2 linked regions of the Xanthobacter dioxanivorans genome follow. The protein of the gene in region 1 interacts with the protein of each later gene in a pairwise test. Links are inferred from orthologs where the notes say so. Each region holds a gene or a part of one and is shown in the gene's direction. Other genes may lie near its edges. The genes, in order: rpe and eno.

Evidence for each region.
Region 2: the proteins of rpe (region 1) and eno interact in binary tests that used the Escherichia coli proteins (3 or more experiments, as listed by UniProt). The link is inferred for Xanthobacter dioxanivorans from one-to-one orthologs.

The regions. Positions count from the first base shown.
Region 1 is NZ_CP063362.1:1,461,848-1,476,177, reverse strand. Bases 5,343-8,336 are described here. They hold rpe (ribulose-phosphate 3-epimerase), read left to right. Parts: upstream 5,343-6,490; coding sequence 6,491-7,183; downstream 7,184-8,336. Other genes in these bases: EZH22_RS07010 (acetyl-CoA hydrolase/transferase family protein), read right to left, coding at 7,218-8,336; fba (class II fructose-bisphosphate aldolase), read left to right, coding at 5,343-6,219. Outside these bases: CbbX protein, read left to right, coding at 1-590; EZH22_RS07030 (phosphoribulokinase), read left to right, coding at 1,751-2,626; tkt (transketolase), read left to right, coding at 2,867-4,936; more of fba, read left to right, coding at 5,155-5,342; more of EZH22_RS07010, read right to left, coding at 8,337-8,744; EZH22_RS07005 (DUF429 domain-containing protein), read right to left, coding at 8,831-9,604; EZH22_RS31645 (extensin-like domain-containing protein), read right to left, coding at 9,594-10,745; EZH22_RS06995 (alpha/beta hydrolase), read left to right, coding at 11,018-13,531; EZH22_RS06990 (alpha/beta fold hydrolase), read left to right, coding at 13,540-14,330. UniProt on the Escherichia coli protein: Catalyzes the reversible epimerization of D-ribulose 5-phosphate to D-xylulose 5-phosphate.
Region 2 is NZ_CP063362.1:4,327,312-4,341,635, forward strand. What follows is about bases 6,779-9,766. They hold eno (phosphopyruvate hydratase), read left to right. Parts: upstream 6,779-7,624; coding sequence 7,625-8,908; downstream 8,909-9,766. Other genes in these bases: EZH22_RS20180 (hypothetical protein), read right to left, coding at 6,779-6,875; queF (preQ(1) synthase), read right to left, coding at 6,932-7,384; EZH22_RS20195 (3-hydroxyacyl-CoA dehydrogenase NAD-binding domain-containing protein), read right to left, coding at 9,266-9,766. Also shown: EZH22_RS20150 (ABC transporter permease), read right to left, coding at 1-230; EZH22_RS20155 (ABC transporter ATP-binding protein), read right to left, coding at 230-1,063; EZH22_RS20160 (ABC transporter substrate-binding protein), read right to left, coding at 1,060-2,115; EZH22_RS20165 (GntR family transcriptional regulator), read right to left, coding at 2,378-3,283; EZH22_RS31930 (LVIVD repeat-containing protein), read left to right, coding at 3,513-4,334; EZH22_RS31935 (LVIVD repeat-containing protein), read left to right, coding at 4,259-4,750; EZH22_RS20175 (CobW family GTP-binding protein), read left to right, coding at 4,831-5,838; more of EZH22_RS20180, read right to left, coding at 5,850-6,778; more of EZH22_RS20195, read right to left, coding at 9,767-10,306; EZH22_RS20200 (MarC family protein), read right to left, coding at 10,428-11,102; EZH22_RS20205 (arginyltransferase), read right to left, coding at 11,164-11,913; EZH22_RS20210 (RDD family protein), read right to left, coding at 11,994-12,539; EZH22_RS20215 (threonine ammonia-lyase), read right to left, coding at 12,631-13,884; hemB (porphobilinogen synthase), read right to left, coding at 13,908-14,324. UniProt on the Escherichia coli protein: Catalyzes the reversible conversion of 2-phosphoglycerate (2-PG) into phosphoenolpyruvate (PEP). It is essential for the degradation of carbohydrates via glycolysis.

The DNA.
Region 1 (14,330 bases):
TGGGGCAGTATATCGGCCACACGGCACCGAAGACCAAAGAGATTCTCAAGAAGGCCATGGGCGGGGTCCTTTTCATAGACGAGGCTTATTATCTGTACCGGCCCGAGAACGAGCGGGATTACGGACAGGAAGCCATCGAGATCCTGCTCCAGGTGATGGAGAACCAGCGGGACGATCTCGTCGTGATCCTGGCCGGCTACAAGGACCGCATGGACCGCTTCTTCGAGAGCAATCCCGGCTTCCGCTCGCGCATCGCTCACCACATCGACTTCCCCGACTACGAGGACGCCGAGCTGGTGCAGATCGCCAGGACCATGGCGCAGGCGGCGGATTACACCTTCAGTCCCGAGGCCGAGGTGGCGCTGGAGGAATATGTCACCAAGCGCCGCGCGCAGCCCAATTTCGCCAATGCGCGGTCCATCCGCAACGCCCTCGACCGCATGCGCCTGCGCCTGTCGCTGCGCCTGTTCGAGCAAGGGGGCCTTGCCGACCGCGCCGCGCTTTCGACCATCACCGAAGGCGACGTGCGCGCCAGCCGTGTGTTCTCCGGGGGCATCGACGCCCCCGACTACAAGCCCCGCAACGCGTAGAGGCGGCGGGACCAAAAACGCCGATGACGACCCGCCGAACGGGTCGCGCGGAGAAGACCCTCAGGGAGACGACCGCCATGCCCACCGCCGATCATCGCGCCGCACCGGGAATCACACTTGCCTGCGCCCTCGAGGAATGGGCGGGGGAGGACGCGCGCCGCCGCGATGTCGCCACGACCCTCGCGGCTCTTGCCGTCGGCGCGACCCAGCTCGCCCGGCGCATCGCCGAGGGTCCGCTCGCCGGCGATTTCGCCCGCACGCTGTCGTCGGGCGAGGCCGGGGAGGGGCAGAAGGCGCTCGACATCATCTCCAACGACATGGTCATCGACGCCCTGAGGCAGGCCCCGGTGGCCGCTGTGGCCTCGGAGGAGAACGACGCGCCGGTGCTGCTCGACGCGGACGCGCCGCTGCTGGTGGCCATCGATCCGCTGGACGGCTCGTCCAACATCGACACCTGCATCTCGGTGGGCACCATCTTCGCCGTCTTCCCGCGCCGGGACGGATCGGCCGCGGGCGAGGTGGCCGCCTTCCTGCAGAACGGGCGCGACATGCTCGCCGCCGGCTACGTGGTCTATGGTCCGCACACGGCGCTGATGCTCACCGTGGGTGCCGGCACCTGGCATTTCGCCCTCGATCGCACCGACACGTTCCGCCTCGTGAATGCCGACGTGAAGGTGAAGGAAGGGGCGGCCGAGTTCGCCATCAACATGTCGAACTACCACCACTGGGACGACCCCGTCCGCGCCTATGTGGATGACTGCCTCGCCGGCCGGAAGGGCCCGCGCGAGCGCGACTTCAACATGCGCTGGGTGGCCTCCATGGTGGCCGACGCGCACCGCATCTTCCAGCGCGGCGGCATCTATCTTTATCCCGGCGACGGGCGGAAGGGCTACACCCACGGCCGCCTGCGCCTGCTCTACGAGGCTTTCCGGTGGCCTTCCTGATGGAGCAGGCCCAGGGCACGGCCATCGACGGGCGGGGGGCCATCCTCGACCTCTGCGCCACCAGCCTGCATCAGCGCGTGCCGTTCGTCTTCGGCTCGCGCGACGAGGTGGCGCGGGTCGCCCGCTATCACCTCGAGCCCGCCGGCCACGGCGAGCGCTCGCCGCTGTTCGCGCGGCGCGGCCTGTTCATCTGACCCCGACCGAAGGCCAACGCCTATGTCCATCAAGCATCCCATCATCGTCGTCACCGGGTCGTCGGGGGCCGGGACCACGTCCGTGAAGCGCACCTTCGACCAGATCTTCCGCCGCGAGGGGGTGAAGGCCGCCTATGTGGAGGGCGACGCCTTCCACCGCTACGACCGCTACGAGATGCGCGAGCTGATGGCCGCCGAGGGCGCCAAGGGCAACCGCCATTTCAGCCATTTCTCGCCGGACACCAACCTCCTGGGCGAGCTGGAAAGCCTGTTCAAGGACTATGGCTCGACCGGTTCCGGCCGCTTCCGCCACTATGTCCATGATGCCGACGAGGCCAAGTGCTACGGCACCGAGCCCGGCCGCTTCACCGGCTGGGAAGACGTGGAAGGCGGCACCGACCTGCTCTTCTACGAGGGCCTGCACGGCGCGGTGGTGGCGGACGACCTCAACCTCGCCCGCTATGCCGACCTGAAGATCGGCGTGGTGCCGGTGATCAACCTCGAATGGATCCAGAAGATCCATCGCGACAAGTCCACCCGCGGCTATTCCACGGAAGACGTGACCGACACGATCCTGCGGCGCATGCCCGATTACGTGCGCTACATCTGCCCGCAATTCACCGAGACCGACATCAACTTCCAGCGCGTGCCGACGGTGGACACCTCCAACCCGTTCGCCGCCCGCTGGATCCCGACGCCGGACGAGTCGATGGTGGTGATCCGCTTCCGCGACCCGCACGGCATCGATTTTCCCTACCTGCTGTCGATGATCCACAACAGCTTCATGTCGCGGGCGAATTCCATCGTCATCCCGGGCAACAAGCAGGACCTCGCCATGCAGCTCCTGCTGACGCCGCTCATCATGAAGCTGATGGACAGGAAGCGCCGCGCCGGCTGAGGCACGAGGTCTCCCGTTGCGGCGGGCACAAGAGGTTCCCTCCCCCGCGCCGGGGGAGGGGCAAGGGGGGAGGGCGGCACGTCCTTGGGCGCCTCAGCCCGGGCCCTTCGGACGCGTGGCTGCCGCCCTCCCCCCGCCTGTGCCTGCGGGGGCCCCGGGGCGGGCAGGACGACCGGGAATGAACCGATGGCGAGAGCCGCCCCGACCGGGCGGAAACTCTGCCGAGAAGGGAGAAGTGCCATGACCGCGCACGCGATGACCGCCGCCGCCAGTCCCGTCGACGCCGCCCCCGCTTTCGACCGGTCGCCGGGTTCGCTCGCCTGGCCGGTGACGGCGGCGCTCCGGGCCCTCGCCATGGATGGCGTCGAGCAGGCCAGATCCGGCCATCCGGGCGCGCCCATGGGCATGGCGGAAATCGCCGCGGTGCTGTGGCGCGAGGTGCTGCGGCACAATCCGGCCGATCCCGCCTGGCCCGACCGCGACCGCTTCGTGCTCTCCAACGGGCACGGCTCCATGCTGGTCTACGCGCTGCTGCACCTCACCGGCTACGACCTGCCGGTGGCCGAGCTGAAGCGCTTCCGCCAGCTGCATTCGCGCACCCCCGGCCATCCCGAATACGGGATGACCCCGGGCGTGGAGACCACCACCGGCCCGCTGGGCCAGGGCCTCGCCAATGCGGTGGGCATGGCCATCGCGGAGAAGACGCTGGCCGCCCAGTTCAACCGGCCGGGGCTGGCAATCGTCGATCACCGCACCTTCGTCTTCCTCGGCGACGGCTGCCTGATGGAGGGGGTGAGCCACGAGGCCTGCTCGCTGGCTGGCCGCCTCGGCCTCGGCAAGCTGGTGGCCTTCTACGACGACAACGGCATCTCCATCGACGGCAGGGTGGAGGAGTGGTTCCCGGACGACACGCCGGCCCGCTTCGAGGCCTATGGCTGGCACGTGGTGCGCGACGTGGACGGCCACGACCCCGCCGCGCTGCGCGCCGCCACCGAGGCGGCGCTGGCCCAGACGGGCAAGCCCTCGCTGATCTGCTGCAAGACCGTCATCGGCCGCGGCGCGCCCACCAAGCAGGGCCACCAGGACACCCACGGTGCACCGCTCGGCGCCGACGAGATCGCCCGCACCCGCGCCGCCATGGGCTGGGACCACGCGCCGTTCGAAGTGCCGGCCGAGATCCAGGCGCAATGGGACGCGCGCAAGGCCGGCGCGGCGCGCCAGGACGCGTGGGAGGCCCGCATGGCCGCCTATGCGCGCGCCTATCCGAAGGAGGCGGCCGAGTTCCGCCGCCGCCTCGCCGGTGATCTTTCCCCCGCCTTCGCCGATACCTACAAGGCGGCGCTGAAGGCCACGCTGGAAAAGGCGGAGACGGTCGCCACCCGCAAGGCCAGCCAGCAGGCTCTCGCGGCGCTGGCCCCCGCCGTCCCCGAGTTTCTCGGCGGCTCGGCGGACCTCGCCCATTCCAACCTCACCACCTTCCCCGGCGCCGTGCCGATCACGCGCGATCCGGCGGGCAACCAGATTTTCTATGGCGTGCGCGAGTTCGGCATGTCGGCGATCGCCAACGGCATCGCCTTGCACGGCGGGTTCGTCCCCTTCGTCGCCACCTTCCTGGTGTTCTCGGACTATGCCCGCAACGCCATGCGCATGAGCGCGCTGATGGGCCAGCGCGTCATCTACATCCTCACCCACGATTCCATCGGCCTCGGCGAGGACGGCCCCACCCACCAGCCGGTGGAGCATGTGGAGAGCCTGCGCCTGATCCCGAACCTCCATGTCTGGCGGCCGTGCGACACGGTGGAGACGCTGACCGCCTGGCACGCCGCGCTGACCCGCGCCGACGGGCCGAGCGCGCTCATCCTCTCCCGTCAGAACCTGCCCTGCTGGCCGCGCACGCCGGCGCAGGTGGAGGCCACAGAAGACGGGGCCTACGTGCTGCGGGAGAGCGAGGGGATGGCGCGCGCGGTGCTCGTCGCCACGGGGTCCGAGGTGAAGCTGGCGGTGGCCGCCGCCGAGGCGCTGGACCTCGCCGGCATTCCCACCCGCATCGTCTCCATGCCTTGCCGCGAGCGGTTCGAGGCGCTGACCGAGACCGAGCGGGCGGCGCTGTTCCCGAAGGGCGTCCCGGTGGTGGCGGTGGAGGCCGGCGTGACCCGCGGCTGGCGCGGCCTGTGCGGCACGCGGGGCGACGGCATCACCGTCATCGGCATCGACCGTTTCGGCGAATCCGCTCCCGAGAAGGACCTGTGGCCCCTGTTCGGCTTCACCGCCGAGAAGGTGGCGGAGGCGGTGCGCCGGGCGGTGGGGTGAAGGTTTGCATCCCGGCCGACTGAAACGGAGCGCAAGCGACGTGGAAGGAGAGCCGGGATCCAGCGCAAAGGTACGCCGAAGGCGGCATCCGCGGTTTCCGCCGCCGGTCATGACTGCAGCGCAGACGCTTTGCGCTGGGCCCCGGCCCGGCGCTCCGGCTCCGCCGTCGCCGGGCCGGGGAACACAGACATCAGGATTTGACCCACAAGGAGAGGACGATGGCCCTCGTTTCCATGCGCCAGCTGCTCGACCACGCGGCGGAGCTTTCCTACGGCCTGCCGGCCTTCAACGTGAACAACATGGAGCAGGTGAAGGCGATCATGGACGCGGCCCGCGCCACGTCCTCGCCGGTGATCCTCCAGGGGTCGGCCGGCGCGCGCAAATATGCCGGCGAGCCGTTCCTGCGCCACCTCATCGCCGCGGCGGTGGAGGCCTATCCGGAAATCCCGGTGGTGATGCACCAGGACCACGGCGCCTCGCCCGCCGTGTGCATGGGCGCCATCAAGTCCGGCTTTTCCTCGGTGATGATGGACGGCTCCCTGAAGGAGGACGGCAAGACGCCGGCCGACTATGATTACAACACCGCCGTCACCGCCAGGGTGGTGGAGCTGGCGCACGCGGTGGGCGTCTCGGTGGAAGGCGAGCTCGGCTGCCTCGGCTCGCTGGAGACCGGCAAGGGGGAGGCCGAGGACGGCCACGGCGCCGAAGGGGCCCTCGACCACGACAAGCTGCTCACCGATCCGGACGAGGCGGCTGAGTTCGTGAAGGCGACCCAGTGCGACGCGCTGGCCATCGCCATCGGCACCTCGCACGGCGCCTACAAGTTCACCCGCAAGCCCACCGGCGACATCCTCGCCATCGACCGCATCAAGGCCATCCACCAGCGCATCCCCACCACCCACCTGGTGATGCACGGCTCCTCCTCGGTGCCGCAGGAGCTGCTGGAGGAGATCCGCACCTATGGGGGCGACATCAAGGAGACCTACGGCGTGCCGGTGGAGGAGATCCAGGAAGGCATCCGCTATGGCGTGCGCAAGGTGAACATCGATACCGACATCCGCCTCGCCATGACCGCCGCCTTCCGCCGGGTGGGGGCGAAGAACCGGTCGGAGTTCGACCCGCGCAAGTTCCTCACCGCCGCCATGGAAGAGGCCAAGAAAGTGTGCATCAATCGCTTCGAGGCCTTCGGCTCCGCCGGCAAGGCCGAGAAGATCCGCCCCATCGAGCTGGACGACATGGCGAAGCGCTATGCGAGCGGGGAGCTCAAGCAGGTGGTGCATTGAGGACGTCCGCTGGTGCCAACGCGGCGCCGTGACGTATAGAAGTGCGCGAGGCGGCTCGGCCGCCTTCTTCCCCGGACCAGCGACAGCGCTGCTGGAGCGCCGATCCGGGGGCCAGGGAAAGGTCCTGCGCAGCAGGCTCTTTCTGCGACGGTCATGAAGGGAGCCGCCTGCGGCGCACGCTTGCGCTGGGCCCCGGCTCTCCTTCCGCTGACGCTCCAGTCGGCCGGGGCAAGACACCGCCCCGTCCCATCCAGACGTTGAGGAGATCCCCATGGCCCGCGCCCATCCCATCATCGCCCCGTCGATCCTGTCGGCCGATTTCACCCGGCTCGGCGCCGAGGTGGAGGCGGTGCTTTCGGGCGGGGCCGAGTGGATCCATTTCGACGTGATGGACAACCATTACGTCCCCAACCTCACCATCGGCCCGCTGGTGCTCCAGTCCCTGCGCAAGGTCACCCAGGCCTTCGTGGACGTGCACCTGATGGTGAAGCCGGTGGACGGGATGATCGAGGCCTTCTCGGGCGCCGGCGCCGATCTCATCTCCTTCCATCCGGAGGCGAGCGAGCACGTGGACCGCTCGCTCCAGCTCATCCGCTCCAAGGGGGTGAAGGCGGGCCTGGTGCTCAACCCGGCGACGCCGCTCTCGGTGCTCGACTACACGCTGGAGCACCTGGACCTGGTGCTGGTCATGTCGGTGAACCCCGGTTTCGGCGGGCAGGCCTTCATTCCCGGCGCCCTCGACAAGCTCAAGGCCATCCGCACCCGCATCGAGGCCTCTGGCCGCGACATCCGCCTGGAGGTGGACGGGGGGGTGAAGGTGGACAATATCGGCGCCATCGCGGCGGCGGGGGCGGACACGTTCGTCGCCGGCAGCGCCATTTTCGGTGCCAGGGACTATGCCGCGACCATCGCCGCCATGAAGCGCGAGATCGCGGCCGCCACCGGGGCCGCCGCGGCGGCGTGAGCCTGCCGGCGCATCCGCTCGGTGACAGCCGCGTTCAGGCGCTCTTCAGTTCCGCCTCGGCCCGCATCGAGCCGGTCTCCCGCGCACGGACATGCCAGGAGAGCGCCTCCTCGATGAGATGCGGCGTGTGGCCGCCGCGCGCGCTCGCCCGATCGAAATAATCCTCCAGCGCATCGCGGTAGAGCGGGTGGACGCAGTTGGCGATGATCACCCGCGCCCGCTCACGGGGGGCGAGCTCGCGCAGGTCGGCGAGGCCCACCTCGGTCACCAGGATGTCCACGTCATGCTCGGTATGGTCCACATGGCTCACCATGGGCACCACCGAGGAGATGGCGCCCCCCTTGGCGATGGACTTGGTGACGAAGACCGACAGGTACGCATTGCGCGCGAAGTCGCCCGAGCCGCCGATGCCGTTCATCATGTGGGTGCCGCCCACATGGGTTGAATTGACGTTGCCGTAGATGTCGAATTCCAGCGCCGTGTTGATGCCGATGATGCCGAGCCGGCGGATGATCTCGGGATGGTTGGAGATCTCCTGCGGCCGCAGGATCAGCCTGGATTTGTAGTCGCCGATGCGCGGCATCACGTCGTGGTATTTCGCCTGTGACAGGGTGATGGACGAGCCGGAGGCGAAATTGAGCTTGCCGGCGTCGAACAGGTCGAAGGTGGAATCCTGCAGCACCTCCGAATACATGGTGAGATCGCCGAACGGGCTGTCGATGAAGCCGTGCATGACCGCGTTGGCGATGGTGCCGATGCCGGCCTGGAGCGGCTGGAGGCGGTTGGTCAGCCGGCCGATCTTCACCTCGTGCTTCAGGAACTCCATGAGGTGGGAGGCGATGGCCGCCGTCTCCGCGTCCGGCGGCAGGACGGTGGAGGCGGAATCCAGCTTCTCCGTCACCACGATGGCGGTGATCTTCTCCGGCGGGATCGGGATGAAGGGCAGCCCCGCCCGGCTCTCCGGCGCCACCACCGGAATGGGCTCGCGGAACGGCCGGCGGGTGGGGATGTAGATGTCGTGCAGCCCCTCCAGCTCCGCCGGCTGGGTGAGGTTGATCTCGACGATCACCTTTTTGGCGAGGATGGCGAAGGTGGCCGAATTGCCCACCGAAGTGGTGGGGATGATGCCGCCCTGGGCGGTGATGCCCACCGCCTCGATGACCGCCACGTCCACCGGTCCGAGCTGGTTGGTGCGCAGGTGCTCCACCGTCTCGCTGAGGTGCTGGTCCACGAACATGACCTCCCCCGCATTGATGGCCTTGCGCAAGGCGGGGTCGGACTGGAACGGGATGCGGCGCGACAGGAGGTGCGCCTCGGCCATCTGCTTGTCGAGGTCGTTGCCCAGCGAGGCGCCGGTGATCAGGGTGATCTTCAGCTCTTCGCCGGCCTCGTGCGCCTTCTTGGCCCGGGCGGCGAGGGCGAGCGGCACCGCCTTCGCCTCGCCGGCGCGGGTAAAGCCGCTCATGCCGACGATCATGCCGTTCTGGATGTGCCCGGCCGCTTCTTCCGCGGAGACGATCTTGTCGCACAGGGAAGACAGTCGAATACGCGCGTGAGGCATGATGGGCCGTCCGTTTCTTGGGCACATCCCCCGCGCATAGCCAGAGGGCGTGTCGGGCTGAAATTCGACTTAAGAGAAAAACCTGATCAGGCGACGATGGCGATCGGCAGGCCGAAGGCATCGCGTTCCGCCGGGTCGGGAAAGCACAAGGCCTTGCCGCAAGCCACTCTTTTCGCCGTCACGACGCAGGCGCAGGCATCGATCAGGTCGTCCAGCCCTGCGCCGAGCGCACGGGCGTTCTGCTCGTCAAGCAGATCCAGCGGCACGCCCCATGCGCCCAGCAGCCGGCGGCGCAGGTCGAGGCCGGGCGGGAAGGGGCGGTTCTTCACCTTCTTCGGCAGGTCGAGCGGCTGCTGGCCATTCATCGCCCAGAAGGCGACCTCGGGGTGACATTCCAGCAGCCGTCCGGACAAATCCGGCCGGCGGCGCAGGAGGGCGTCGACCTCGCCGATCTTGGGGAAGAGGTGGAAGCACTGCTTGGCCACCGCCCGCGGCGGATCGGACGTGGCGCGGGCGGCGGCGCAGGCGGCGCGGTAGCGCTGCGGCTCGGGTCCGTCGCCGAGGCCCGCCATCACCGCGGCCCGCGCCGGCACGGAAAAGACCGAGGATTGCCGGAGCCCGAGCAGTGGCCGCACCAGCCGTTCGGGGGCCCGCCCGCGGGGGCCGACCCGGTCCGGCAGCCCGATGGGCATGTCGATGGCGGCGATGTCCGGCGCATCCGGGCCCTCGAACAGGCCGGCGACCGAGGGGAGGCGCGCGAGATGCAACTGCCCGGCGCCGTCCCATTGCGCCAGGATCCAGCCGCCGCGGCAGCCGTCGAGCCCGGCGAAGCGCCGGCGGGGGGCGCCGTCAGTCCTCACCGGGCTTGGCGGATGGCAGGGGGATGGTGGACGGCTGCGGCATGGGCGCCGAGTAGTATTTGCGCTTCACCGAACCGGTCTCGATGTTTCCGGCCGGCCCATAGGACATGGGCACGCCCTGGGGGCCCACCTGCCAGCCGGGCGGAAGGCCCTGCGGCGGCGGCTGGTGGCCGGCTGGGGTCGGGGCCGGCGCGCGGCTCGACGGCGGCGGAGGCGGCGCCGGCGAGGCGATGATGGGCGCCGCCGGCCTTGGCAGGGCGGCGGACGACGGCGGCTCGGCTTCCGGCAGGGGCGGCTGGGCCTGGGTCGGCTGGGCCTGGGCCGGCGCCGGCCGCGGGGCGAAGAGGGTGGACAGGAAGGACGGGGGCGCCTGCGGGGGCGGCGCCGCGGCCGGCTCCGGCGCCGGCTCGGGCAGGGACACCGCCATGGGCGGGGCCTTCTCCACCATGGGCGGGGCGAACGGCGCGGGCATGGGCCGGGGCGCGGGCTTGCAGATGGTGCGGCCCTTCTCGTGCCGCATCAGGTCCACGTGGATGTGGTCGTAGTGGAACACGTTGGAGCCGGGCGCCAGCACGGTGGTGAAGCGCTCGCAGGCGCCCGCCTGCACCTGCAGCAGGAAGCCGCGATCGTTGGGCGGGCCCTTCCAGCCGGTCTTGACGGTGATCCAGCGGCCGTCCGCGGTGCGGAAGGCGCCCACGTCGAGGGCGTTGCCGAAGGCGTGCTCGGAGATCTTGGCGTTCGGATTGCCGTTCATGCCGCGGCAGGAATAGGACGACATCTGGCTGATGGCGACGATGGGCTCGCCGAGCCAGGCCATGGCCGCCGGCTGCACCACCTCCTGCATCCAGCGCTCGGTTTCATAGATCACCGGACAGGCGAGCTTGGCCGCCGGCTCCACCACCACGTTGCCCTGGGCCAGGGCGCTGACCCGGAACGGATGCTCCATGCCGCACATGCCCGGCCCGTCGATGGCGGGAAGCGGTTCCACGAACGGCGAGGGCACCACGCCCTTGGCCGAAAGGCACTTCTCCTCCTCCTCGGCACGCCAGGGGTCCCGCGTTTCGAAGCCGAAACGACAGCCGGAAAGGAGCCCCGCAAGCAGCAGCGGAGCGATGAGGAGCCAATAGGAGCCGCGCGCCATGGCCGGCACCTTGGCGGACACCGCGTTGCGAAGCGGTTAAGGCGCCGCCATGTCCGCACCGCCATGTCCGCATCGGCATGTGCCGGGCCCGCGGGGGGATGCCGCGCTTTTCAGCCGGGGCCGCGGCCAGCGCCGACGCGGTATCGGCGGGCGTGGGCTTGCGGATCGCCCGCGCCCACGGGGATCGAGCCGGGGCCGCATCCCCCTTCCGTCCGTGGCATCCGCGTGCTGTTCTCACCGGCGGCGAACCAACCCGCCGGGAGGAAACAAGAATGATGCGTGCCTTCGTGCTCGGGCTTGCCTTGCTGCTCCCTCTCTCCGCCGCGCAAGCCCAGACCCTGCCCCCGGCCCCCGTTCCGATGCAGCCGCTGAAGATCACCGGCGCCTGCTCGCAGGAACGCCTGTGCCAGCTGAAGCGCTTCTATGAGGTGCCCAATTTCCGCATCGGCGGCACCTATGAGCTGTCCGCGCCCGACAAGTGGGCCCAAGGCGGGGAGGGCGGAACCACGCTCGAATCGCTGGGCGCCGGCCCGCTGAAGACCGCCTACATCGCGCTCGGCACCCCAGTGCGGAACGCGGCCGGGGAAATCACCAATGCGGTGATCGTCAACGCCTTCTATTCCGGTGACGCCACCGACATGTACGCCCAGTGGGTGGAGGGCACCCCGCTCTCCGGCGGTGCGGTGATCGGCCCGGGCAAGGCCATCGACACCAACCAATATTATGTGGTGATCCTCGACGCCCTCGGCCTGTGGGGCACCAGCAAGCCCTCGGACGGGCTCGGGCAGAAGTTCCCGCAATATAGCTACCAGGACATGGTGCAGGCCAATTACCGCATGCTGCGGGACCACCTGAAGGTCGCCCGGCTCGCCCTCGTCACCGGCGCGTCCATGGGTGCGACGCAGACCTATGTCTGGGGCGTCATGCATCCCGATTTCATGAACGGCCTCATGCCCGTGGGCGGCACCAGCCAGTCGGATGGCGGCGACCCGGTGGGCAACTGGACGTTCCAGCTCATGTCGGCCGCCATCGAATCCGATCCCCAGTGGCGGGCGACCGGGGGCAATTACTACGCCCTGCCCAAGGACAAGCACCCCAATCAGGGGGTGGCCTTCGGCTGGTCGGTGCTGCTGCTCACCGGTTTCGACTTCGATTTCCGCTCGCAGCAGGACTGGGCCAAGGTCCAGCCCGACATCTTCTACTGGAACCCGCCCACCCCGCAGGCGGGCGCGTCGGTCAACAAGCGCGCGCTGTTGTTCGATGCGGTGGACCTCCTGTGGCGCAACCGCGCCGGCGAGCAGTACAACATCAATGACGAGCTGAAGCGCATCAGGGCGCGCACGCTGGTCATGCACATCGAGAACGACCAGTGGCTCACCTTCGACCGCGCCAAGCGGACGGTGGAGCGGGTGCCGGGCGCGGACTTCGTCCATGAGACGAGCCCCGTCGCCCATTACGGCGTCTTCTCCATCCTGAAGAACCGGGAGTTCGATCCCACCGTCGCCGCCTTCCTCGGCGACGTCTCGCGGCTCACCCGGAACCAGGAACTGACGGCGAAGAGCTACCGCACGCCGTCCGTCGCCGCCGACATCACGCCGGACAAGTCGTTCTGGAACAGCTTCGTCACCTATCCCTTCCCGGTGAAGAAGACGACGGCGAAGGACTCCCGTGGCATCGCCTGGGACATCGGCTACATGGACGAATATGCCGGCACGGCGAAGGACCCCGACGTGCTGGTGATCATCCATGGCAAGGGCGCGTTCGGCGGGCACTACGGCAACATCATGCGCATCGCGCTGGAGCGGGGCCTGCGGGTGATCGCGGTGGACCTGCCGCATTACGGCATGTCCGGCCCCGGCAATCTCGACAAGAGCCCCGCCCGCACCATGCAGGAGATGCGTGAGGTGGTGCACGAGGTGGTGGTCAACCAGCTCAAGGTGCAAAAAGCCGCCTATCTCGGCCATTCCATGGGTGGGCAGATCGTGCTCGGCTATGCCCTCACCTGGCCCGAGGCGGTGACCAGGCTGATCCTCGAAGCCCCCGCCGGCCTGGAGGAATATCCGCGCGAGGTCACGGTGGCGCCGGGCAAGAAGCTGGACCTGTTCGATCCGGCCTTCGCCCATGACTTCGACAAGTGGAAGGCCACCTGGGACCAGACCGGCCTGCGTGAGCGGGAGAAGAGCCTCACCGCCCAGCAGGTGGACGACTTCTTCCATTTCCGCCGTCGCGATCCGGTGACCGGCGCGGTCACGCCCCAGCGCTCGGGCTACTTCGTGCGCGACAGCGAGTATGCCCGCCTCCACACCGCCCAGCGCATCGGCATGATCAAGGGGGATCCGCGCGAGTTCCAGCAATGGGTGGACGTCTTCATCTTCGACATCTACGCCATGGTCTCTGAATTGCAGGAGAAGGATCCGCAGAGCCTCTACAAAAGGCTCACCGACATCAAGATCCCGATCTTCCTCGCCTTCGGCGACAAGGAGCCGTTCATCCCCGGAACGGCCTTCAACGGTTTGAACGACCTCTCCCGCCAGCTCATCCTGCCGTTCATGCGGCGTATGAATGCGGCCGGACGGGACGTGCAGCTCAAGATCTATCCCGGCACCGCCCATTTCATCCACACCGACGAGCCGGTGGCGTTCGCGCAGGACGTGGTGGATTTCGTGGAGACGGGGCGGGTCGCCACCGGCGCGCCGGCGAGCGTCGACAGGCTGATCCACGGCGCGCCGGCCGAGGGGCCGGCGCCGGCGGCCACCGCCGCCGCGCCCACCGGCCTCAACAAGTAGGAGCGGCCATGCGGAAGCTGCGGGTCGGCGAGCTGGAGCTCGCCTTTCGCGAATGGGGGGAGGGCGACACCGTCGTCCTCTTCATCCACGGCAACCTCGCCAGCAAGGAGTGGATCGAGCTCGCCGCGCCGCACTTCCCGCGCGGCGTGCGCACCATCGCCATCGACTGGCGCGGGTGCGGGGACAGCGACAAGCCGGACCCGCTGCCCGATTTCTCCAATTATTCCATCGCCCGGCATGCGGACGACATGCTGGCGGCGCTGGACGTGCTGGGGGTGGATTTCTGCCATCTCGCCACCCATTCCACGGGCGGCATCATCTCCACCCGGATGATCCTGAAGCAGCCGGGCCGGTTCGGCCGGGTCTTCTCCCTGTCGCCGGTGGGGCCGCAGGGCATCGATTTCCCGCCGGAGAAGACGGCCTTCTTCGGCGAGATGAAGAAGAGCCGGGACCTGACCCGGCAGATCATGGCCTATACCGCCCCGAGCCTGTTCGTGCCGGAAAGCCTCGTCGAGGGGCCGGCCCGTTTCCGGCCCGACGCGGGCGCCCGCGGGCCGCTGTTCGAGCGCATCATCGACCAGGTGTTCGCGGTCTCCGACGGCATCTGGTTCGGCACGCCGGACACGCTGACGAAGGAGGCGAGGAGCGGGGCGCTGGCGGCGCAGATGGGCAGCATCATCCATCCCCATCTGGTGGTCTGGGGCATGCTGGACGGCGTGATCGCGGAGCGCGACCTGAAGGAGATGGCGGAGCGGATGCCGGACTGCCGCTTCATCGCGGTGCCGGGCATCGGCCATTC
Region 2 (14,324 bases), 2.9 Mb from region 1 along the record:
GAGCCCACCAGCACCGCCAGGCCGAAGCCCGCCGCGGCGCGGGTGAGGGAGCGCAGGCCATGGCGGATGATCTCGCCGTCGAGGATCAGGTCCCACAGCGCCGCCAGCACCGACATCACGTCCGGCAACAGCTGGTTGGAGAGGGGGCCGGCGGTGGCGATGATCTCCCACATCACCAGCACGATGAGGAGCGGGGCATAGCGCACCGCGGTGTTGGCGAGGCTTCCCATCAGTGGGCGCTCCGCGTTGCGGCGATGGCCTGGTCGCGCACGAGGCCCCAGATGTGCTCGCCCATCTCGACGAATTCCGGCCTCTTCACCACGTCCTCGCCGGGCTCGCGGTTGAAGCCCACGTCGATGACGTGCTGTATGCGGCCCGGCCGTGCGCTCATGATGGAGATGCGGTCGGCGAGGAACACGGCCTCCTGCACGTCGTGGGTGACGAACACCACGGTCTTGCGGGTGCGCTGCCAGATGGAGCGGAGCTCCTCCTGCATGACGCGCCGCGTCTGCGCGTCCAGCGCCCCGAACGGCTCGTCCATGAGCAGGATCTCGGGGTCCACCGCCAGCGTGCGGGCGATGGCGGCGCGCTGCTGCATGCCGCCGGAGAGCTGGGAGGGGAAGGCGTTCTCGAACCCGGACAGGTGGACGAGATCGATGAAGTGGCGCGCCTTCTCCTCGCGCTCCTTCTTCGGAAGCCCCAGTTTCTCCAGGCCGTAGAGGGTGTTCTGAAGCACCGTCTTCCAGGGAAACAGGGCGAAGTTCTGGAACACGATGCCGCGCTCGGGATTGGGGCCGGTCACCGGCCCGCGCGCGGTCTCGATCACCCCGGACTGCACCGGAATGAAGCCGCCGATGAGATAGAGCAGGGTGCTCTTGCCGCAGCCGGACGGGCCGAGCAACGCGTGGAACTCGTTCGGCCGGATGTCGAGGGTGATGTGGTCGAGGGCGGTGACGCCGCCCTGGCCGTTGCGGCCGCCATAATGATGGCTGACATCGCGGATCTCGATCCCCACGGCGTTCGGATCGGTGCCCGTTCGGGCGTCGAGGCGTTGGGCGCTCATTGTGTCTTGCCCTCGCTCGCCTGGATGCGGCGCTTGGCTTCCTCGACGAAGCTCAGGTCCACGTGCTTCGGCGCCACCTGGAAGGGAGCGGGCAAGGCGCCGGCCTTCACGGACGCGTCCACCATGCTCTGCAGGTTCGGGATGTTGGGGATGAGGAAAGGGTCGCGATAATAATCGGCCGTGGTGAACATGTAGTCGAAGTTTTCCGGCGGCTGCTTCATGAACTTGCCGATCAGCGCGCTCGCCTCGGTCTTGTTTTTCGGATCCATGAACCAGCGCATGGCGCGGACGTGGTCCTCGAAGAAGTCCATCACCGCCTGCTTGTTCTTTTGCAGGAAGTCATTGCGGGCGGTGAGGAAGACGAGCTCGGACGGGCCGACGGAGTCCTTGATGGTGTAGAGCACCTTGAACTTGCCCGACTTCACCAGCTTGTCGGACATGGGCTGCACCACCATGCCCATGTCGATCTTGCCCTCCTCGATCATGGCCGGGATGTTGGGGAAGGCCACCTCGATGGAGGTGTAGTCGCGCTTGTCGACGAGGCCCTTGTTGAGCAGCAGTACGCGCATGCCGGTGTCGGAGGCGGAGCCGATGGCGTTGGTGCCGATGCGCTTGCCCTTCAGGTCCTCCGGCTTGTTGATGCCGCTGTCGGCGCGCACGAGGAAGGTGTCGGAATGGTAGTCGCCGACCCCGTCCTGGATGATGTCGGCCACCACCTTCACATCGAGCCCGGCATTGTTCACCGCGAAGGCGAGGGCGGTGCCGGCGAAGGCCGCCATGTCGATCTCGCCGGCCGCCATGGCGGTGATCTGCGGGGTCGAGCCGCGGAACAGGATCGGTTCCACCACATAGCTCTTGCCGTAGTGCTTGAGCACGCTGGGGTTCGAATAGAGCACCGGGATCATGTGCCCGGGCATGGTCGACCAGCCGATGCGGATCTTGATCGGATCGGCCGCCGCGGGGGTGGCGAGGCCCCCCAGCGCGAAGCTTGTCGAGACCATGGCGGCGACGGCGAGTGCGCGGCGAATCCATCGCCTGCGATGCATGTTCATTCCATCCTCCCATCTCGTTTTATTTTCGCCGCCGCTCGAGGCGGCAGTCGTTCGGTGGTGAGCTTGTGCCGGTCCGGCGACCAGGGCGCCGGTGGCGTTGTCCGGCTCCCCTTGGGGTATCAGGCCCGTTCGGCGGAACGATGCTGCAACATTTATTGAGCGTTCGATCAATATCCTGATGTTCGAACAAACGGGTGTCAACCAAATTTCGGCGCACTCACGCGATGGGCCTTGCGCGGCCGCGCCGCAGCCGGCTCCGGCTTCAGGCGCGCTTCCTGCGCACGAAGCTCTCCATCTGTTCCATCACCCGCGCGAGGCTGTCGCGATAGTGCGCCATCAGCAGCACCTCGGCCTCGTCGGCCCGCCGCGCCAGCACCGCCTCGGCCATGGCCTGGTGCTGGCTGCGCACCTCGTCGAACAGGGAATAGGACTGGGCCATGCTGAGCACGATGAAGCGGCGGTAGCGCTGGCACTGGTCCGACAGGGTGGCGCAGAAATGCAGCAGCCAACGGGACTCGCAGGCGGCGATGAGGCTGGTGTGGAAGCGGTCGTGACGCCGCTCCCATTCGTCGATTGCCGCATTGTCGTCGGAGGAGGAGGGCAGGGGGCTGCGCACGAGGCGGTGCAGGGCGACGAGGATCTCGTCCTCCCAATCCTCGCCGCCGCGGGCGATGGAATCGCGCAGCGCCTGGCAGCTCAGCTGGATGCGCAGCTGGCACAGATCGTTGAGGTCCTTGAGGGACAGGGGCGCCGCCATGAAGCCGCGCTGGCCCTCGAAGTCCACCAGCCGCTCGGAGGCGAGGCGCACCAGCGCCTCGCGCAGCGGGCCGATGCCCACCTCGTAGCGGGCGCTCAGCTGGCGGAAGGGCAGGCGGGTGCCCGGCGTGATGCGACCGGCGATGAGGTCCGAGCGCAGGCGGGCGTAGATGCCCTCGCCCAGGGTCTTGGGATCGCCCTCCCCGGCGGCGGTCTCCATGTCGAGCACCACCGCCGCGGGCTTGCCGTCATGCGGGTCCGCCCCCGCTCCGGTTCGGGTGGCGCGGCGCCGCACCGGGGCGGCGGAGGCCCGTCCGGCCTTGGCCGCGTTGGGCTTCAGCGCGGCTGCCTTCGCAGCGCCGGCTGCGGCGGAAGTGGCGCGCGAGGCGGGCTTGGTCTTTGAATTCGGCATCTGAAATTCCAACAAGTGTGCGGCTGGCCGCAAATGCGCTGCGTATGCCGGTCATTATGAACACAAATCGCAAAATCGTCGATAGATCGATTTGTTGGATCAGAATGCACTTGATCGAACATCGAAGTCCTGAGAGAAAATAGGGACGGATCACGCGGCCCGCGGACGGCTCGCCAGACGGAGCTCCGCGCGTCCCGCCGCCGCCGAACCTTAAGGACGCATCATGCTGATGACCAAGCAACCGCCCGCCGGCGAGCAGGGCTCCACGCGCAATTTCCGCCTGCTCGCCCAGCATGAGCTCGGCGGCTTCGGCGGCCTCGGCGAGGGCATGTCGATCCAGATCGCCAGGGACGGCCGGCGTATCCTCTGGCTCGCCCACGAAAGCGCGCCGAAGAACTTCACCGGCATGGACGTGACCGATCCCAGGAACCCGCGGATCGTGGTGCAGACCGAGCTGCCCCAGTCGCACATGCGCTCGAACTCGCTGGAGGTCACCGGCGACATCATGGCGGTGGCCTACCAGACCCAGAAGGCCGGCCAGCAGCCGGCGGGGCTGGAGCTGTTCGACGTGTCAGTGCCGGAGAACCCGCGCTCCATCGCCTTCCTCGATGCCTCCGGCCCCCACTCGCGCGGGGTGCACCAGCTGTGGTTCTGCGACGGCGAGTTCGTCCACATGGCCGCCGGCGCGCCCGACTTCATCCCGCGCAACCCGCTGGACGACCAGTGCTATCGCATCATCGACGTGCGCAATCCGTCGAAGCCGGTGGAGGCAGGGCGCTGGTGGCTGCCCGGCACGCGGGAGGGCGACGCCGCCCCGCCCCCGGTGCGCCACAAGCCGGAGAACGACTTCGGCTTCCGCGCCCACAACACCAACGTCTACCCGCAGCGGCCGGACCGCTGCTATCTCGGCTATCTCGATGCCGGCATGATCATCCTCGACATCTCCGACAAGTCGGCGCCCAAGCAGGTGGCGCGGTGGGACAATTCCCCCCCTACGTGGGCTTCACCCACACCGCGCTGCCGCTGTTCGACCGCGGGCTCATGGTGGTGAGCGATGAATCCGTGGTGGACGACGGCAAGGACTGGCCCAAGCTCATCTGGATCCTCGACGTGCGGGAGGAGACCAACCCCATCCCCATCGCCACCTGCCCGCCGCCGGCGCTGGACGTCTACGCCCACCGGGGCGGGCGCATCGGCGCCCACAACCTGCACGAGAACGTGCCGCTGCCGACCTCCTGGTTCTCGGACCAGGTGATCATCGGCACCTTCTTCAATGGCGGGCTGCGCGCCTACGACATCTCCAACCCCTACCAGCCCACGGAGATCGGCCACTTCGTGCCGCCGGCGCCGCGCCTTGCGCCCACCGGCGCGATCCAGCTCAATGACGTGTTCGTGGACGAGCGCGGCATCGTCTACACGGTCGACCGCCACGTGGGCGGCCTCTACGTGCTGGAGATGGACTTCTGAGCCCGCTTGCACCCGCCACGCTCTTCGGCGGCGGCCCGTTCGGCCGGCGGCTCGGCCGGCCGGGGGCGGGGCGCATTCCGGTGACGGTGGTCACAGGCTTCCTCGGCGCCGGCAAGACCACCCTCATCCGCGCCGCGCTGGCCCATCCCGCGGCGGCGCGCACGGCGGTGATCGTCAACGAGTTCGCCGAGACCGGCATCGACGACGTGCTGCTGCGCACCGCCTCGCAGGACGTGACCCTCATCGGCAACGGCTGCATCTGCTGCGCCGCCCGCAGCGACCTGAACCGGGCGCTGCGGGCGCTCTACGCCGACCGCGAGCGCGGCGCGGTGCCGCCTTTCGACCGGGTGGTGGTGGAGACCTCCGGCGTGAGCGAGCCGGCCCCGGTGCTGCAGAACTTCGCCACCGACCGCACGGTGACCAGCGCCTATGCCCTGGAGGGCCTCGTTACCGTCGTCGACAGCGTCCTCGCGTCCCGCACCCAGGCCCATGCGCCCATCTGGAGCGAGCAGGTGGCGCTGGCGGACCGCATCGTCCTCACCAAGGCCGACCTTCTCCCGCCCGCAAGTGCGGCGGCGACGCGTGCCCTCGTCGGCGCGCTCAATCCGCAGGCGGCGATCGCCGATGCGGCCGACGTGCGCGAGGCGCCCGCTTTCCTTTTCGGCGCGCCGGGGCATGAGCGCACGGGCTTTGCCTGCACGCCGCAGCCGGCGCTCCCGGCCGGCGCGCCCTATGTGTCGTTCGTCCTCACCTTCGACGCGCCGTTCCACTGGGCCCTGTTCACCCGGATCATGGATGCGCTGGCGGCTACCCGCGGGGAGGACCTGCTGCGGGTCAAGGGGCTGGTGAACGTGGAAGGCTGCGCCGGGCCGGTGGTGGTGCACCATGTGCAGCACCTCGCCGCCCCGCCGGAGGAGCTTTCCGCCTGGCCGGCGACGGCAGGCGGCGCCGACCGGCGCACCCGCCTCGTCTTCATCACCCGCGGCCTGTCGCGGCAGAAGGTGGTGGCGTTGTTCGCCGCCCACCTGGACCTCGTGGCCGCGGACGCCGCGCGCCTCGACCCCGACGCCGCCATGCGTGCGGGCTGAGGCCGGCGGCGTCAGTTCGGGGCGACCAGCGCGCGGCGGGTCCGGTCGTAGCGCCACATGGCGCCGGGGCAGACGCGGGTGCCGCCGACGCTGCGCTCCACCGCGTTGGCGCTGGCATGGTCGAAGCCGCCCTTGAGCGCCGCCGCGCCGGCGGGGGTGAGCCTGATCTCGGCGGCGGCATAGGCCCGATAGGAGCCGGCCGCCGCGCTGTCGTCGCCGGGGGCAAAGCGCATGGACCCCGCATCGCTGGAGCGGAAGGGCAGGCCGGCGATGAGCGGCTCGTGGGCGAAGGCGAGCCCGTCGAGCCGCAGGAAGAACGGCAAGTCGGCGAGGAACTGCGCCTCGTCCATGGAATGCACCGCCGCATAGACGTGCGCCACCTTGGCCGGCCCGTCCGCGAGCCGCCGAAGGATGCGTTCCTCGGTGAGCGACAGCCCGCTCCTGGGCGCCGGCAGCTCGGCGATGAGCCGGGCGAGGGCCGGCAGCAGGTGGGGCAGGGGCCCGCGGCCACGCATCTCGTGTGCGCGAGCGAGGAAGTCGGCGAGCGGACGAGGCGTGGGCGCGGTGAATGCCTCCCACGCTTCGCGGGCGATTTCCAGCTGCACATGGGTGACCGGCGCGCGGTGGGCTTCCAGGGCACGCATCTCGTCGGGCGCCATGACGCCCAGATAGTGCGAGGCCTGCACCAGGAAGAGGCCCATGCGCTCCTCCTCGTGGGCGAAATAGTCGAGCAGCTGGATCAGCTGGAGCTGGTCGTAAAGGTCGTGCTCGAACCACAGCTCCACCTGCGCGTAGGCGGAGTGCACCTCGATCTGCGCGTCGCGGTGGGCGAAATCCGCCCTCACCTCGTCGAACGGCAGGCCGAGGGCGTCCGAGAGGAAGTCGGCGCGCACGTCCGACACCTCCTCAAGGATGGTACCGGGCGGCACCGGCCCGTCGTGCAGCATGTCCTGCCAGGGAAGGAGGTGACCGAAGATGCCGGCCGCGCGCAGCCGTTCCACCGCCGAATCGCCGTTGGTGACAATGAGCTTCGCCATGAGCGTGCCCTCGCTTGCTTGCCCTTGCGCCGCCCCTGGCGCCGATGGTCCCACCTTCACCCGCGACCGCGATAGGGCGCAACCCCGGTGTCGGGCAGCCATGTGCCCTCGGGCAGCCTGCCGGTCTGCCAGAACACGTCGATTGGGATGCCGCCGCGCGGGTACCAGTAGCCGGCCATCCGCAGGAAGCGCGGTTCCAGGAGCGATACCAGGCGCTTGGCGATGGCGATGGTGCAATCCTCGTGGAACGCGCCATGGTTGCGGAAGCCGGCGAGATACAGCTTCAGCGACTTGGATTCCACCAAGAAGCGATCCGGCACGTAGTCGATCACCAGATGGGCGAAGTCCGGCTGGCCGGTCACCGGGCACAGGGAGGTGAATTCCGGGCAGGTGAAGCGCGCCACATAGTCCGCGTCCGGATGCGGGTTGGGCACCCGGTCGAGCACCGCCTCCTCGGGGGACGTGGGCCAGGCGGTCTTTTCGCCGAGCTGGAGCGGGCGATCGGTCATGCGCAATCCTTCGGGCCGGGAGCGGCGGGCATAGCGGCGGAGGGGGCAATGTTCAACCGCCGTCCGGCCGTTTTGCGGCAACGGCGCGCACAGGGGCCTTCGCATGGGGCTGGGATCGCGCTAGAAGCGGCGCGCCGGGGGGGCGAGCGCCTTCCGGTTCCCGGGAGCGGGCCGGGGCAGGGGCAATGCGTGTCCTTCTCAGCCCCCCGCCACGGGCGACGAAGCACGCAAGGAGCCTTCATGACCGCCATCGTGGACATCATCGGACGCGAGATCCTGGACAGCCGCGGCAATCCCACCGTCGAGGTGGACGTGGTGCTGGAAGACGGCTCCCTCGGCCGGGCCGCCGTGCCTTCGGGCGCGTCCACGGGCGCCCACGAGGCCGTGGAGCTGCGCGACGGCGACAAGGGCCGCTACCTGGGCAAGGGCGTGTCCAAGGCGGTGGACGCGGTCAACGGCGAGATCTTCGAGGCCATCGGCGGCTTCGAGGCCGAGGAGCAGGCGCACATCGACGCCAGCCTCCTCGCCCTCGACGGCACGCCGAACAAGGCCCGCCTCGGCGCCAATGCCATCCTCGGCGTGTCGCTGGCGGTCGCCAAGGCGGCGGCGCAGGCCAAGGGCCTGCCCCTCTACCGCTATGTGGGCGGCGTCAATGCCCGCGTGCTGCCGGTGCCGATGATGAACATCGTCAACGGCGGCGCCCACGCGGACAATCCCATCGACTTCCAGGAATTCATGATCCTGCCCGCCGGCGCCTCCTCCTTCGCCGAAGGGCTGCGCTGGGGCGCGGAGATCTTCCACACCCTGAAGAGCGGGCTGAAGAGCGCCGGCCACAACACCAATGTGGGCGACGAGGGCGGTTTCGCCCCCAACCTCGCCTCCGCCGAGGCGGCCCTGGACTTCGTCATGGGCGCCATCGACAAGGCCGGCTTCAAGCCGGGCCACGACGTGTTCATCGGCCTCGACTGCGCCTCGACCGAGTTCTTCAAGAACGGCGTCTATCAGTATGAGGGCGAGGGCACCTCGCGCGATATCGAGTCGCAGGTGGCGTATCTGGCCGAGCTGGTGGCCCGCTATCCCATCGTCACCATCGAGGACGGCATGGCCGAGGACGACTGGGTCGGCTGGAAGCTGCTCACCGACACCATCGGTGGCAAGTGCCAGCTGGTGGGCGACGACCTGTTCGTCACCAATGTGGAGCGCCTCTCCCGCGGCATCCGCGAGGGCGTGGGCAACGCCATCCTGGTGAAGGTGAACCAGATCGGCTCCCTCACCGAGACGCTGGACGCGGTGGAAATGGCCCACAAGGCGGGCTATCGCGCCGTCATGTCCCACCGCTCGGGCGAGACGGAGGATTCCACCATCGCCGACCTCGCGGTGGCCACCAATTGCGGGCAGATCAAGACCGGCTCGCTCGCCCGTTCCGACCGCACCTCCAAGTACAACCAGCTGCTGCGCATCGAGCAGGAGCTGGGCGGGGCGGCCCGCTACGCCGGCAAGGCCGCGCTCAAGGCGCTGGCCTGAGGCTCGACGCCCCGCCCGCCATCGGGTGAGGAGGCACGGCGTGGACAGGTGCTGCCGCTGCTGTGCCCGTGGTCGGCTTTCGCGCCCGTCCTCTTTTTCCCGACCGTCATCCCCCGGCTCGTCCGGGGGATCCACCCGGGCCCGAAACCGGTGCGGCCGGCAGGGCAGGGTTCCGGTGCAGACGCCCCCGGGCGTCAGCGCCGGTCGGGAGGGGGCGGACGTATCGCAGGCGTGGATGCCCCGGACACGCCGGGGCACGATGGCGGCTTGAACATCCCCACTGCCTTCGCCCCGTCTCCCCCTCCGGGCGGAAACGCCCGCGCACCGCGCGAGATGGCGGACATCGGGCGGGTATCGTCACGCCTCCCGGCTCACCGCCACCGGGTCGCTGGCCGGGAAGCTCTCCTCCAGCGCCTCGTCGAGGCGGTCGCTGAGCTCGCGCTTTTCCGCCGCCACATCCGCCGCGTGCTTCAGGGCCACGATCTGGGTCAGCAGCGTGTCGCGCCGCTGCGCCAGCTCGGCGATGGAGCGGCCGGCGGCCTCCGCCTTCACGCCGTCCACCAGGGCGCGCTGGAGCGCCTCGGTCATCTCCGGCGTGCCGAGGTCGGCCCACCAGGTCTCGATGGCCGGCAGCAGGTGATGCAGGAAATGGCCGAGCCCACCCTCGCCGCCGCCGAGGTGGAAGGTCATGTGCGAGCCCATCAGCGCCCAGCGCAGGCCCGGCCCCTCGGAGACGGCCGCATCCACGTCCGCCACCGAGACCACGCCCTCGGCCACCAGGTGGATGGCCTCGCGCCACAGGGCCGCCTGGAGGCGGTTGGCCACGTGGCCCTTCACTTCCTTGTGGATCTCGATGGGGTGCTTGCCCATGGCCCGGTAGAAGGCCATGGCGGTGTCGATGGCGGCGCGGCTTCCCTTCTCGCCGCCCACCACCTCCACCAGGGGGATGAGGTGGGGCGGGTTGAACGGATGGCCGATGATGCAGCGCTCGGGGTGCCGGCAGCCTTCCGAGATCCGGCTCGCCAGCAGGCCCGAGGACGAGGAGGCGATCACCACCTCGGGTGGCAGCACCGCATCCATGGCGGGAAACAGCTTCTGCTTGATCTCGTAGCGCTCCGGCGCGTTTTCCTGCACGAAGTCGGCGCCCGTCACCGCTGCCACCGGGTCCGGCTCGAAGCGCCAGCGCGTCGGGTCGATCTCGCCTTCGACGCCGAGCTCGGCGAGGATCGGCCAGGCGGCGGAGATGAGGCGCTGGGTGGCCTCCGCCGCGCCCGGGGCGGGATCGCTCACCACCACGTCGAGGCCGCGGGAGAGGAACAGGGCCGCCCAGCTCGCGCCGATGGTGCCGGCGCCGATGACGGCGACGCGGCGGATTTCCGGACTGGCGGCTTGCGACATGGGAGGCTCCTTGTTGTGGCCCGAGGGTGGTCCGCAGCGGTTCTATCAGGACCCGCGCCGGGCCGGCATACATGCAAAGGTATGGCTGGGTTTCCCCCCGCGGGCCCCGGCCGGGGGCACTTCAGCGCGGCACTTCGGCAAGGAGGTCGCGTACGCCGAGCCAGATGATCTGGACGCCGATGGCAAACAGGATGAAGGCGAACAGGCGCACCAGCACGTTGGTGCCGTTCTTGCCGAGCACCCGCTCGATGGCGGGGGCGTTGCGGAAGGCGAAATAGACGGTGAGCGCCACCGCGAGCAGGCCGGCGACGGCACCCGCGAGGCTCGCCGCCGACATGATGGCGTCGGTCCGCCATGTCGGCTTGTGGCTGGCGGCGAGGGCGATGGTGGTGGCGATGGAGCCGGGTCCCACCGTGAGCGGCAGGGTGAGCGGATAGAACGCCTCGCCCTGGGCGCGCACGTCGTCGAGCTCCTCGCCTTCGGCGCGGTTGGCCGGCTCGTCGCCCCGGTGCAGCAGGTTCCAGCCCACGGCGGTCACCACCACCCCGCCGGCCACCCGCAGCACCGGCAGGGTGATGCCGAAAAAGAGCAGCACCTGCGCCCCCACGATCAGCGACCCGAGCAGCAGCAGGAAGCCGTAGAGGGCGACGCTGCGCGCCAGCTGCTCGCGCACGTCGGGCGAGCATTTGCGCACGAAATTGAGGAAGATCGGGGCGCCGCCGAGCGGATTGACGATGGGAAAGAGGGCCGCGAACACCGTGATGAAGATGTTGAACGCGTTGCTCACATAGCTCATGCGGTGCCCCCGGCGCGCGACAGGCGGTCCATCCGGACGCCGCCTTGTCCCGCGGGCCGGGCTATTTGTCCACCCGCTCCCAGCCCTGGGGCGACAGGCGCTCCTGCGGCAGGAACCGCCGCTTGTAGTCCATCTTGCGCGAGCCCTGCACCCAGTAGCCCAGATAGACGTAGGGCAGCCCCATCTGGCGGGCCCGCGCCACGTGGTCGAGGATGAGGAAGGTGCCGAGCGAGCGCGCCGTGGCCGCCGGATTGTAGAAGGAATAGACCATCGACAGCCCGTCCGAGAGGACGTCGGTGAGGGCCACCGCCATCAGGTCGCCGGCGGCGCGGGGGATGATCCGGGTGTCCGGGCCGCGCTTGCGGTATTCCACCAGCCGGGTGTGGACGTGGGTGTCCTCCACCATCATGGCGTAGTCGAGCACGCTCATGTCGGCCATGCCGCCGCTGCCGTGGCGGGCGCTCACATAGGAGCGGAACAGGGAATACTGCTCCGAGGTGGGGGTGGCCGGCTTCAGCAGGCCGATGAGGTCGGCATTGTCCGCCGAGACACGGCGGTTGCCGCGGCTTTCCTTGAAATCCTCCACGCAGATGCGCACAGAGACGCAGGCCTTGCAGCCTTCGCAGGCGGGCCGGTAGGCGATGGACTGGCTGCGCCGGAAGCCGCCCTGGGTGAGCACGTCGTTCAGCACGGCCGCGCGGTCGCCGACGAGGTGGGTGAACACCTTCCGCTCCTCCCGCCCCGGCAGATAGGGGCAGGGGGAGGGGGCCGTCAGATAGAATTGCGGTGTATCGCGCGGATGCTCGGTCACGTCGCTCGGGCCTCAGACACGGACAGCATCGCCGCAGGTCGCGGGCTCGTCAAAGGCGAAGGTGGGACGCATGTGAAAATTCAGGCGCGGCGGCGCAGGGCGGCGGCCCGCTGATCGTTGTTCACCACCACCGTGCCGAGCAGGAAATCGTGCAGCAGCCGGCGCCGGTCGTTGAACAGGGGCACCAGCAGCACCAGCGGCGTGAGGGCCGAGATGGACACCCAGAAGCCCACCGCGTGCACCGCGCCGAGCAGCGAGTAGCAGGGCGCGCCATACCAGGTGCGCATCTCCAGCTCCATGAGTCGCATGCCGAGGGTGGCCGAGGCGGGAGAGCCGAGGGTGATGGCGTTGTAGGCGACGGCCCAGACCACGAACGCCGGGCTGAGCAGCCAGAACAGCATCCAGCCGAGGCCCAGCGTGACGAGGCCGAACACGAAGATGAACACGGCGAGGAGGACGATGGGGCCGATGACCATCATCGCATCCACGCAGAAGGCCACCAGCCGGCGGGAAAGCACGCCCTCGAAATATTCCGGCTGGGTCACCGGGTCGTAGGCGTGGGGGCGCGGCGCGTCGGACACGCCGATGCGGGGCGGCTCGCGGGGCGTGTCGCTGGTGTGGCTCATGGACAAGGCTCCTTCCGACACCTTCAGGTGGTGGAGAAAGACGGCGGCTTCAAGATGCGCGTGCGCCGGAGAGCCGATGCGCCGCCGCGCCTCACCAGTCCGCGCCGCCGGCGCCGAGGCGCTGGACCGGCAGGCCCTCGCCCTCCAGCGCCGTGCGGATCATCTCCGCATGGGCATGGTCGCGCGTTTCCACGGTCAGGTCGAGCCGCGTGCCCTTGGCCGGCACGTCGAGGAAGGTGCGGCGGTGGTGCACCTCCAGGATGTTGGCGCCGAGCTTGCCGAGCAGCGTGGCGATGCGTCCCAGCATGCCCGGCCGGTCGAGGATGGTGAGGCGGAAGGAGACGATGCGCTCGTCCCGCTCCAGCTCGCGCAGCAGGATGCCGGCCAGCATGCGCGGATCGATGTTGCCCCCGGAGACCACGAGGCCCACCGTCTTGCCGCGAAACCGTTCGGGCTCGGTGAGCAGGGCCGCAAGGCCCGCCGCGCCGGCGCCCTCCGCCAGGGTCTTCTGGTGCATGAGCAAGGCGTTCACCGCCCGCTCCAGCTCCGGCTCGTCCACCAGCACCACGTTGGCCACCAGCCGCCGCACGATTTGCGAGGTGATGACGCCCACGTCGCGCACGGCGATGCCCTCGGCCAGCGTCGGCCCGCCGCAGGCGCGCGCCTGCCCGGTCATGGCCGACCACATGGCGGGATAGAGCTGCGTCTCCACCCCCACCACCTCGGTCTGCGGCGACAGCCCGGCGAAGGCCACCGCCATGCCGGAGATGAGCCCGCCGCCGCCGATGGGCACCAGCACGGCGTCGAAGGCGGGGCCGTCCTCGATCATCTCCAGGGCGACCGAGCCCTGGCCGGCGATCACGTCCACGTCGTCATAGGGGTGCACGAAGATGCGGCCCTGGGCGCGCGAGATGCGCTCGGCCTCCTCGAAGGCGTCGGCGACGGTCTCGCCGTAGAGCACCACCTGCGCGCCGAAGGCCCGCGTGGCCGCCACCTTCACCTCGGGGGTGGTCTCCGGCATGACGATGACGGTGGAGATGCCGAGCCGCGTGCCGTGGTGGGCCACCGCCTGGGCGTGGTTGCCCGCCGACATGGCGACGACGCCGCGCCGGGCCTCGTCCGGGGTGAGGCGGGCGAGCTTCACCAGGGCGCCGCGCTCCTTGAAGGAGGCGGTGGCCTGGAGGTTCTCGTACTTCACGTAGACGTTCGCGCCGGTGAGGGCGGACAGGCGCGGGGCGGCGAGGGTGGGCGTGCGCAGCACGGCGGCGGACACGATGGCGCGCGCCGCCTCCACCGCCGCCAGGGTGACGGGCAGGTCGCCTTCGACGGCGGCGGGGAGGGTCATTGCGTGGGGTTCCTGGTGCGGCCTCAGCCCTGCTCGGCGAGCCGCTGGGCGATGCGGGGGGCGAAATAGGTGAGGATGCCGTCGGCGCCCGCCCGCTTGAAGGCGAGCAGGCTCTCCGGGACGATCCGGTCGCCGTCCACCCAGCCGTTGCGGATGGCCCCCTCGATCATCGCGTACTCGCCGGACACCTGATAGGCGAAGGTGGGCAGGCCGAACGCCTCCTTCAGCCGGTAGACGATGTCGAGATAGGGCAGGCCCGGCTTGACCATGAGCATGTCGGCGCCCTCCTCCACGTCGAGGGCGGCCTCGCGGATGGCCTCCAGCCCGTTGCCGGGGTCCATCTGGTAGGTGCGCTTGTCGCCGGACAGGGTCTTGGCGGTGCCGATGGCGTCGCGGAACGGGCCGTAGAAGGCGGAGGCGTACTTCGCCGCGTAGGACAT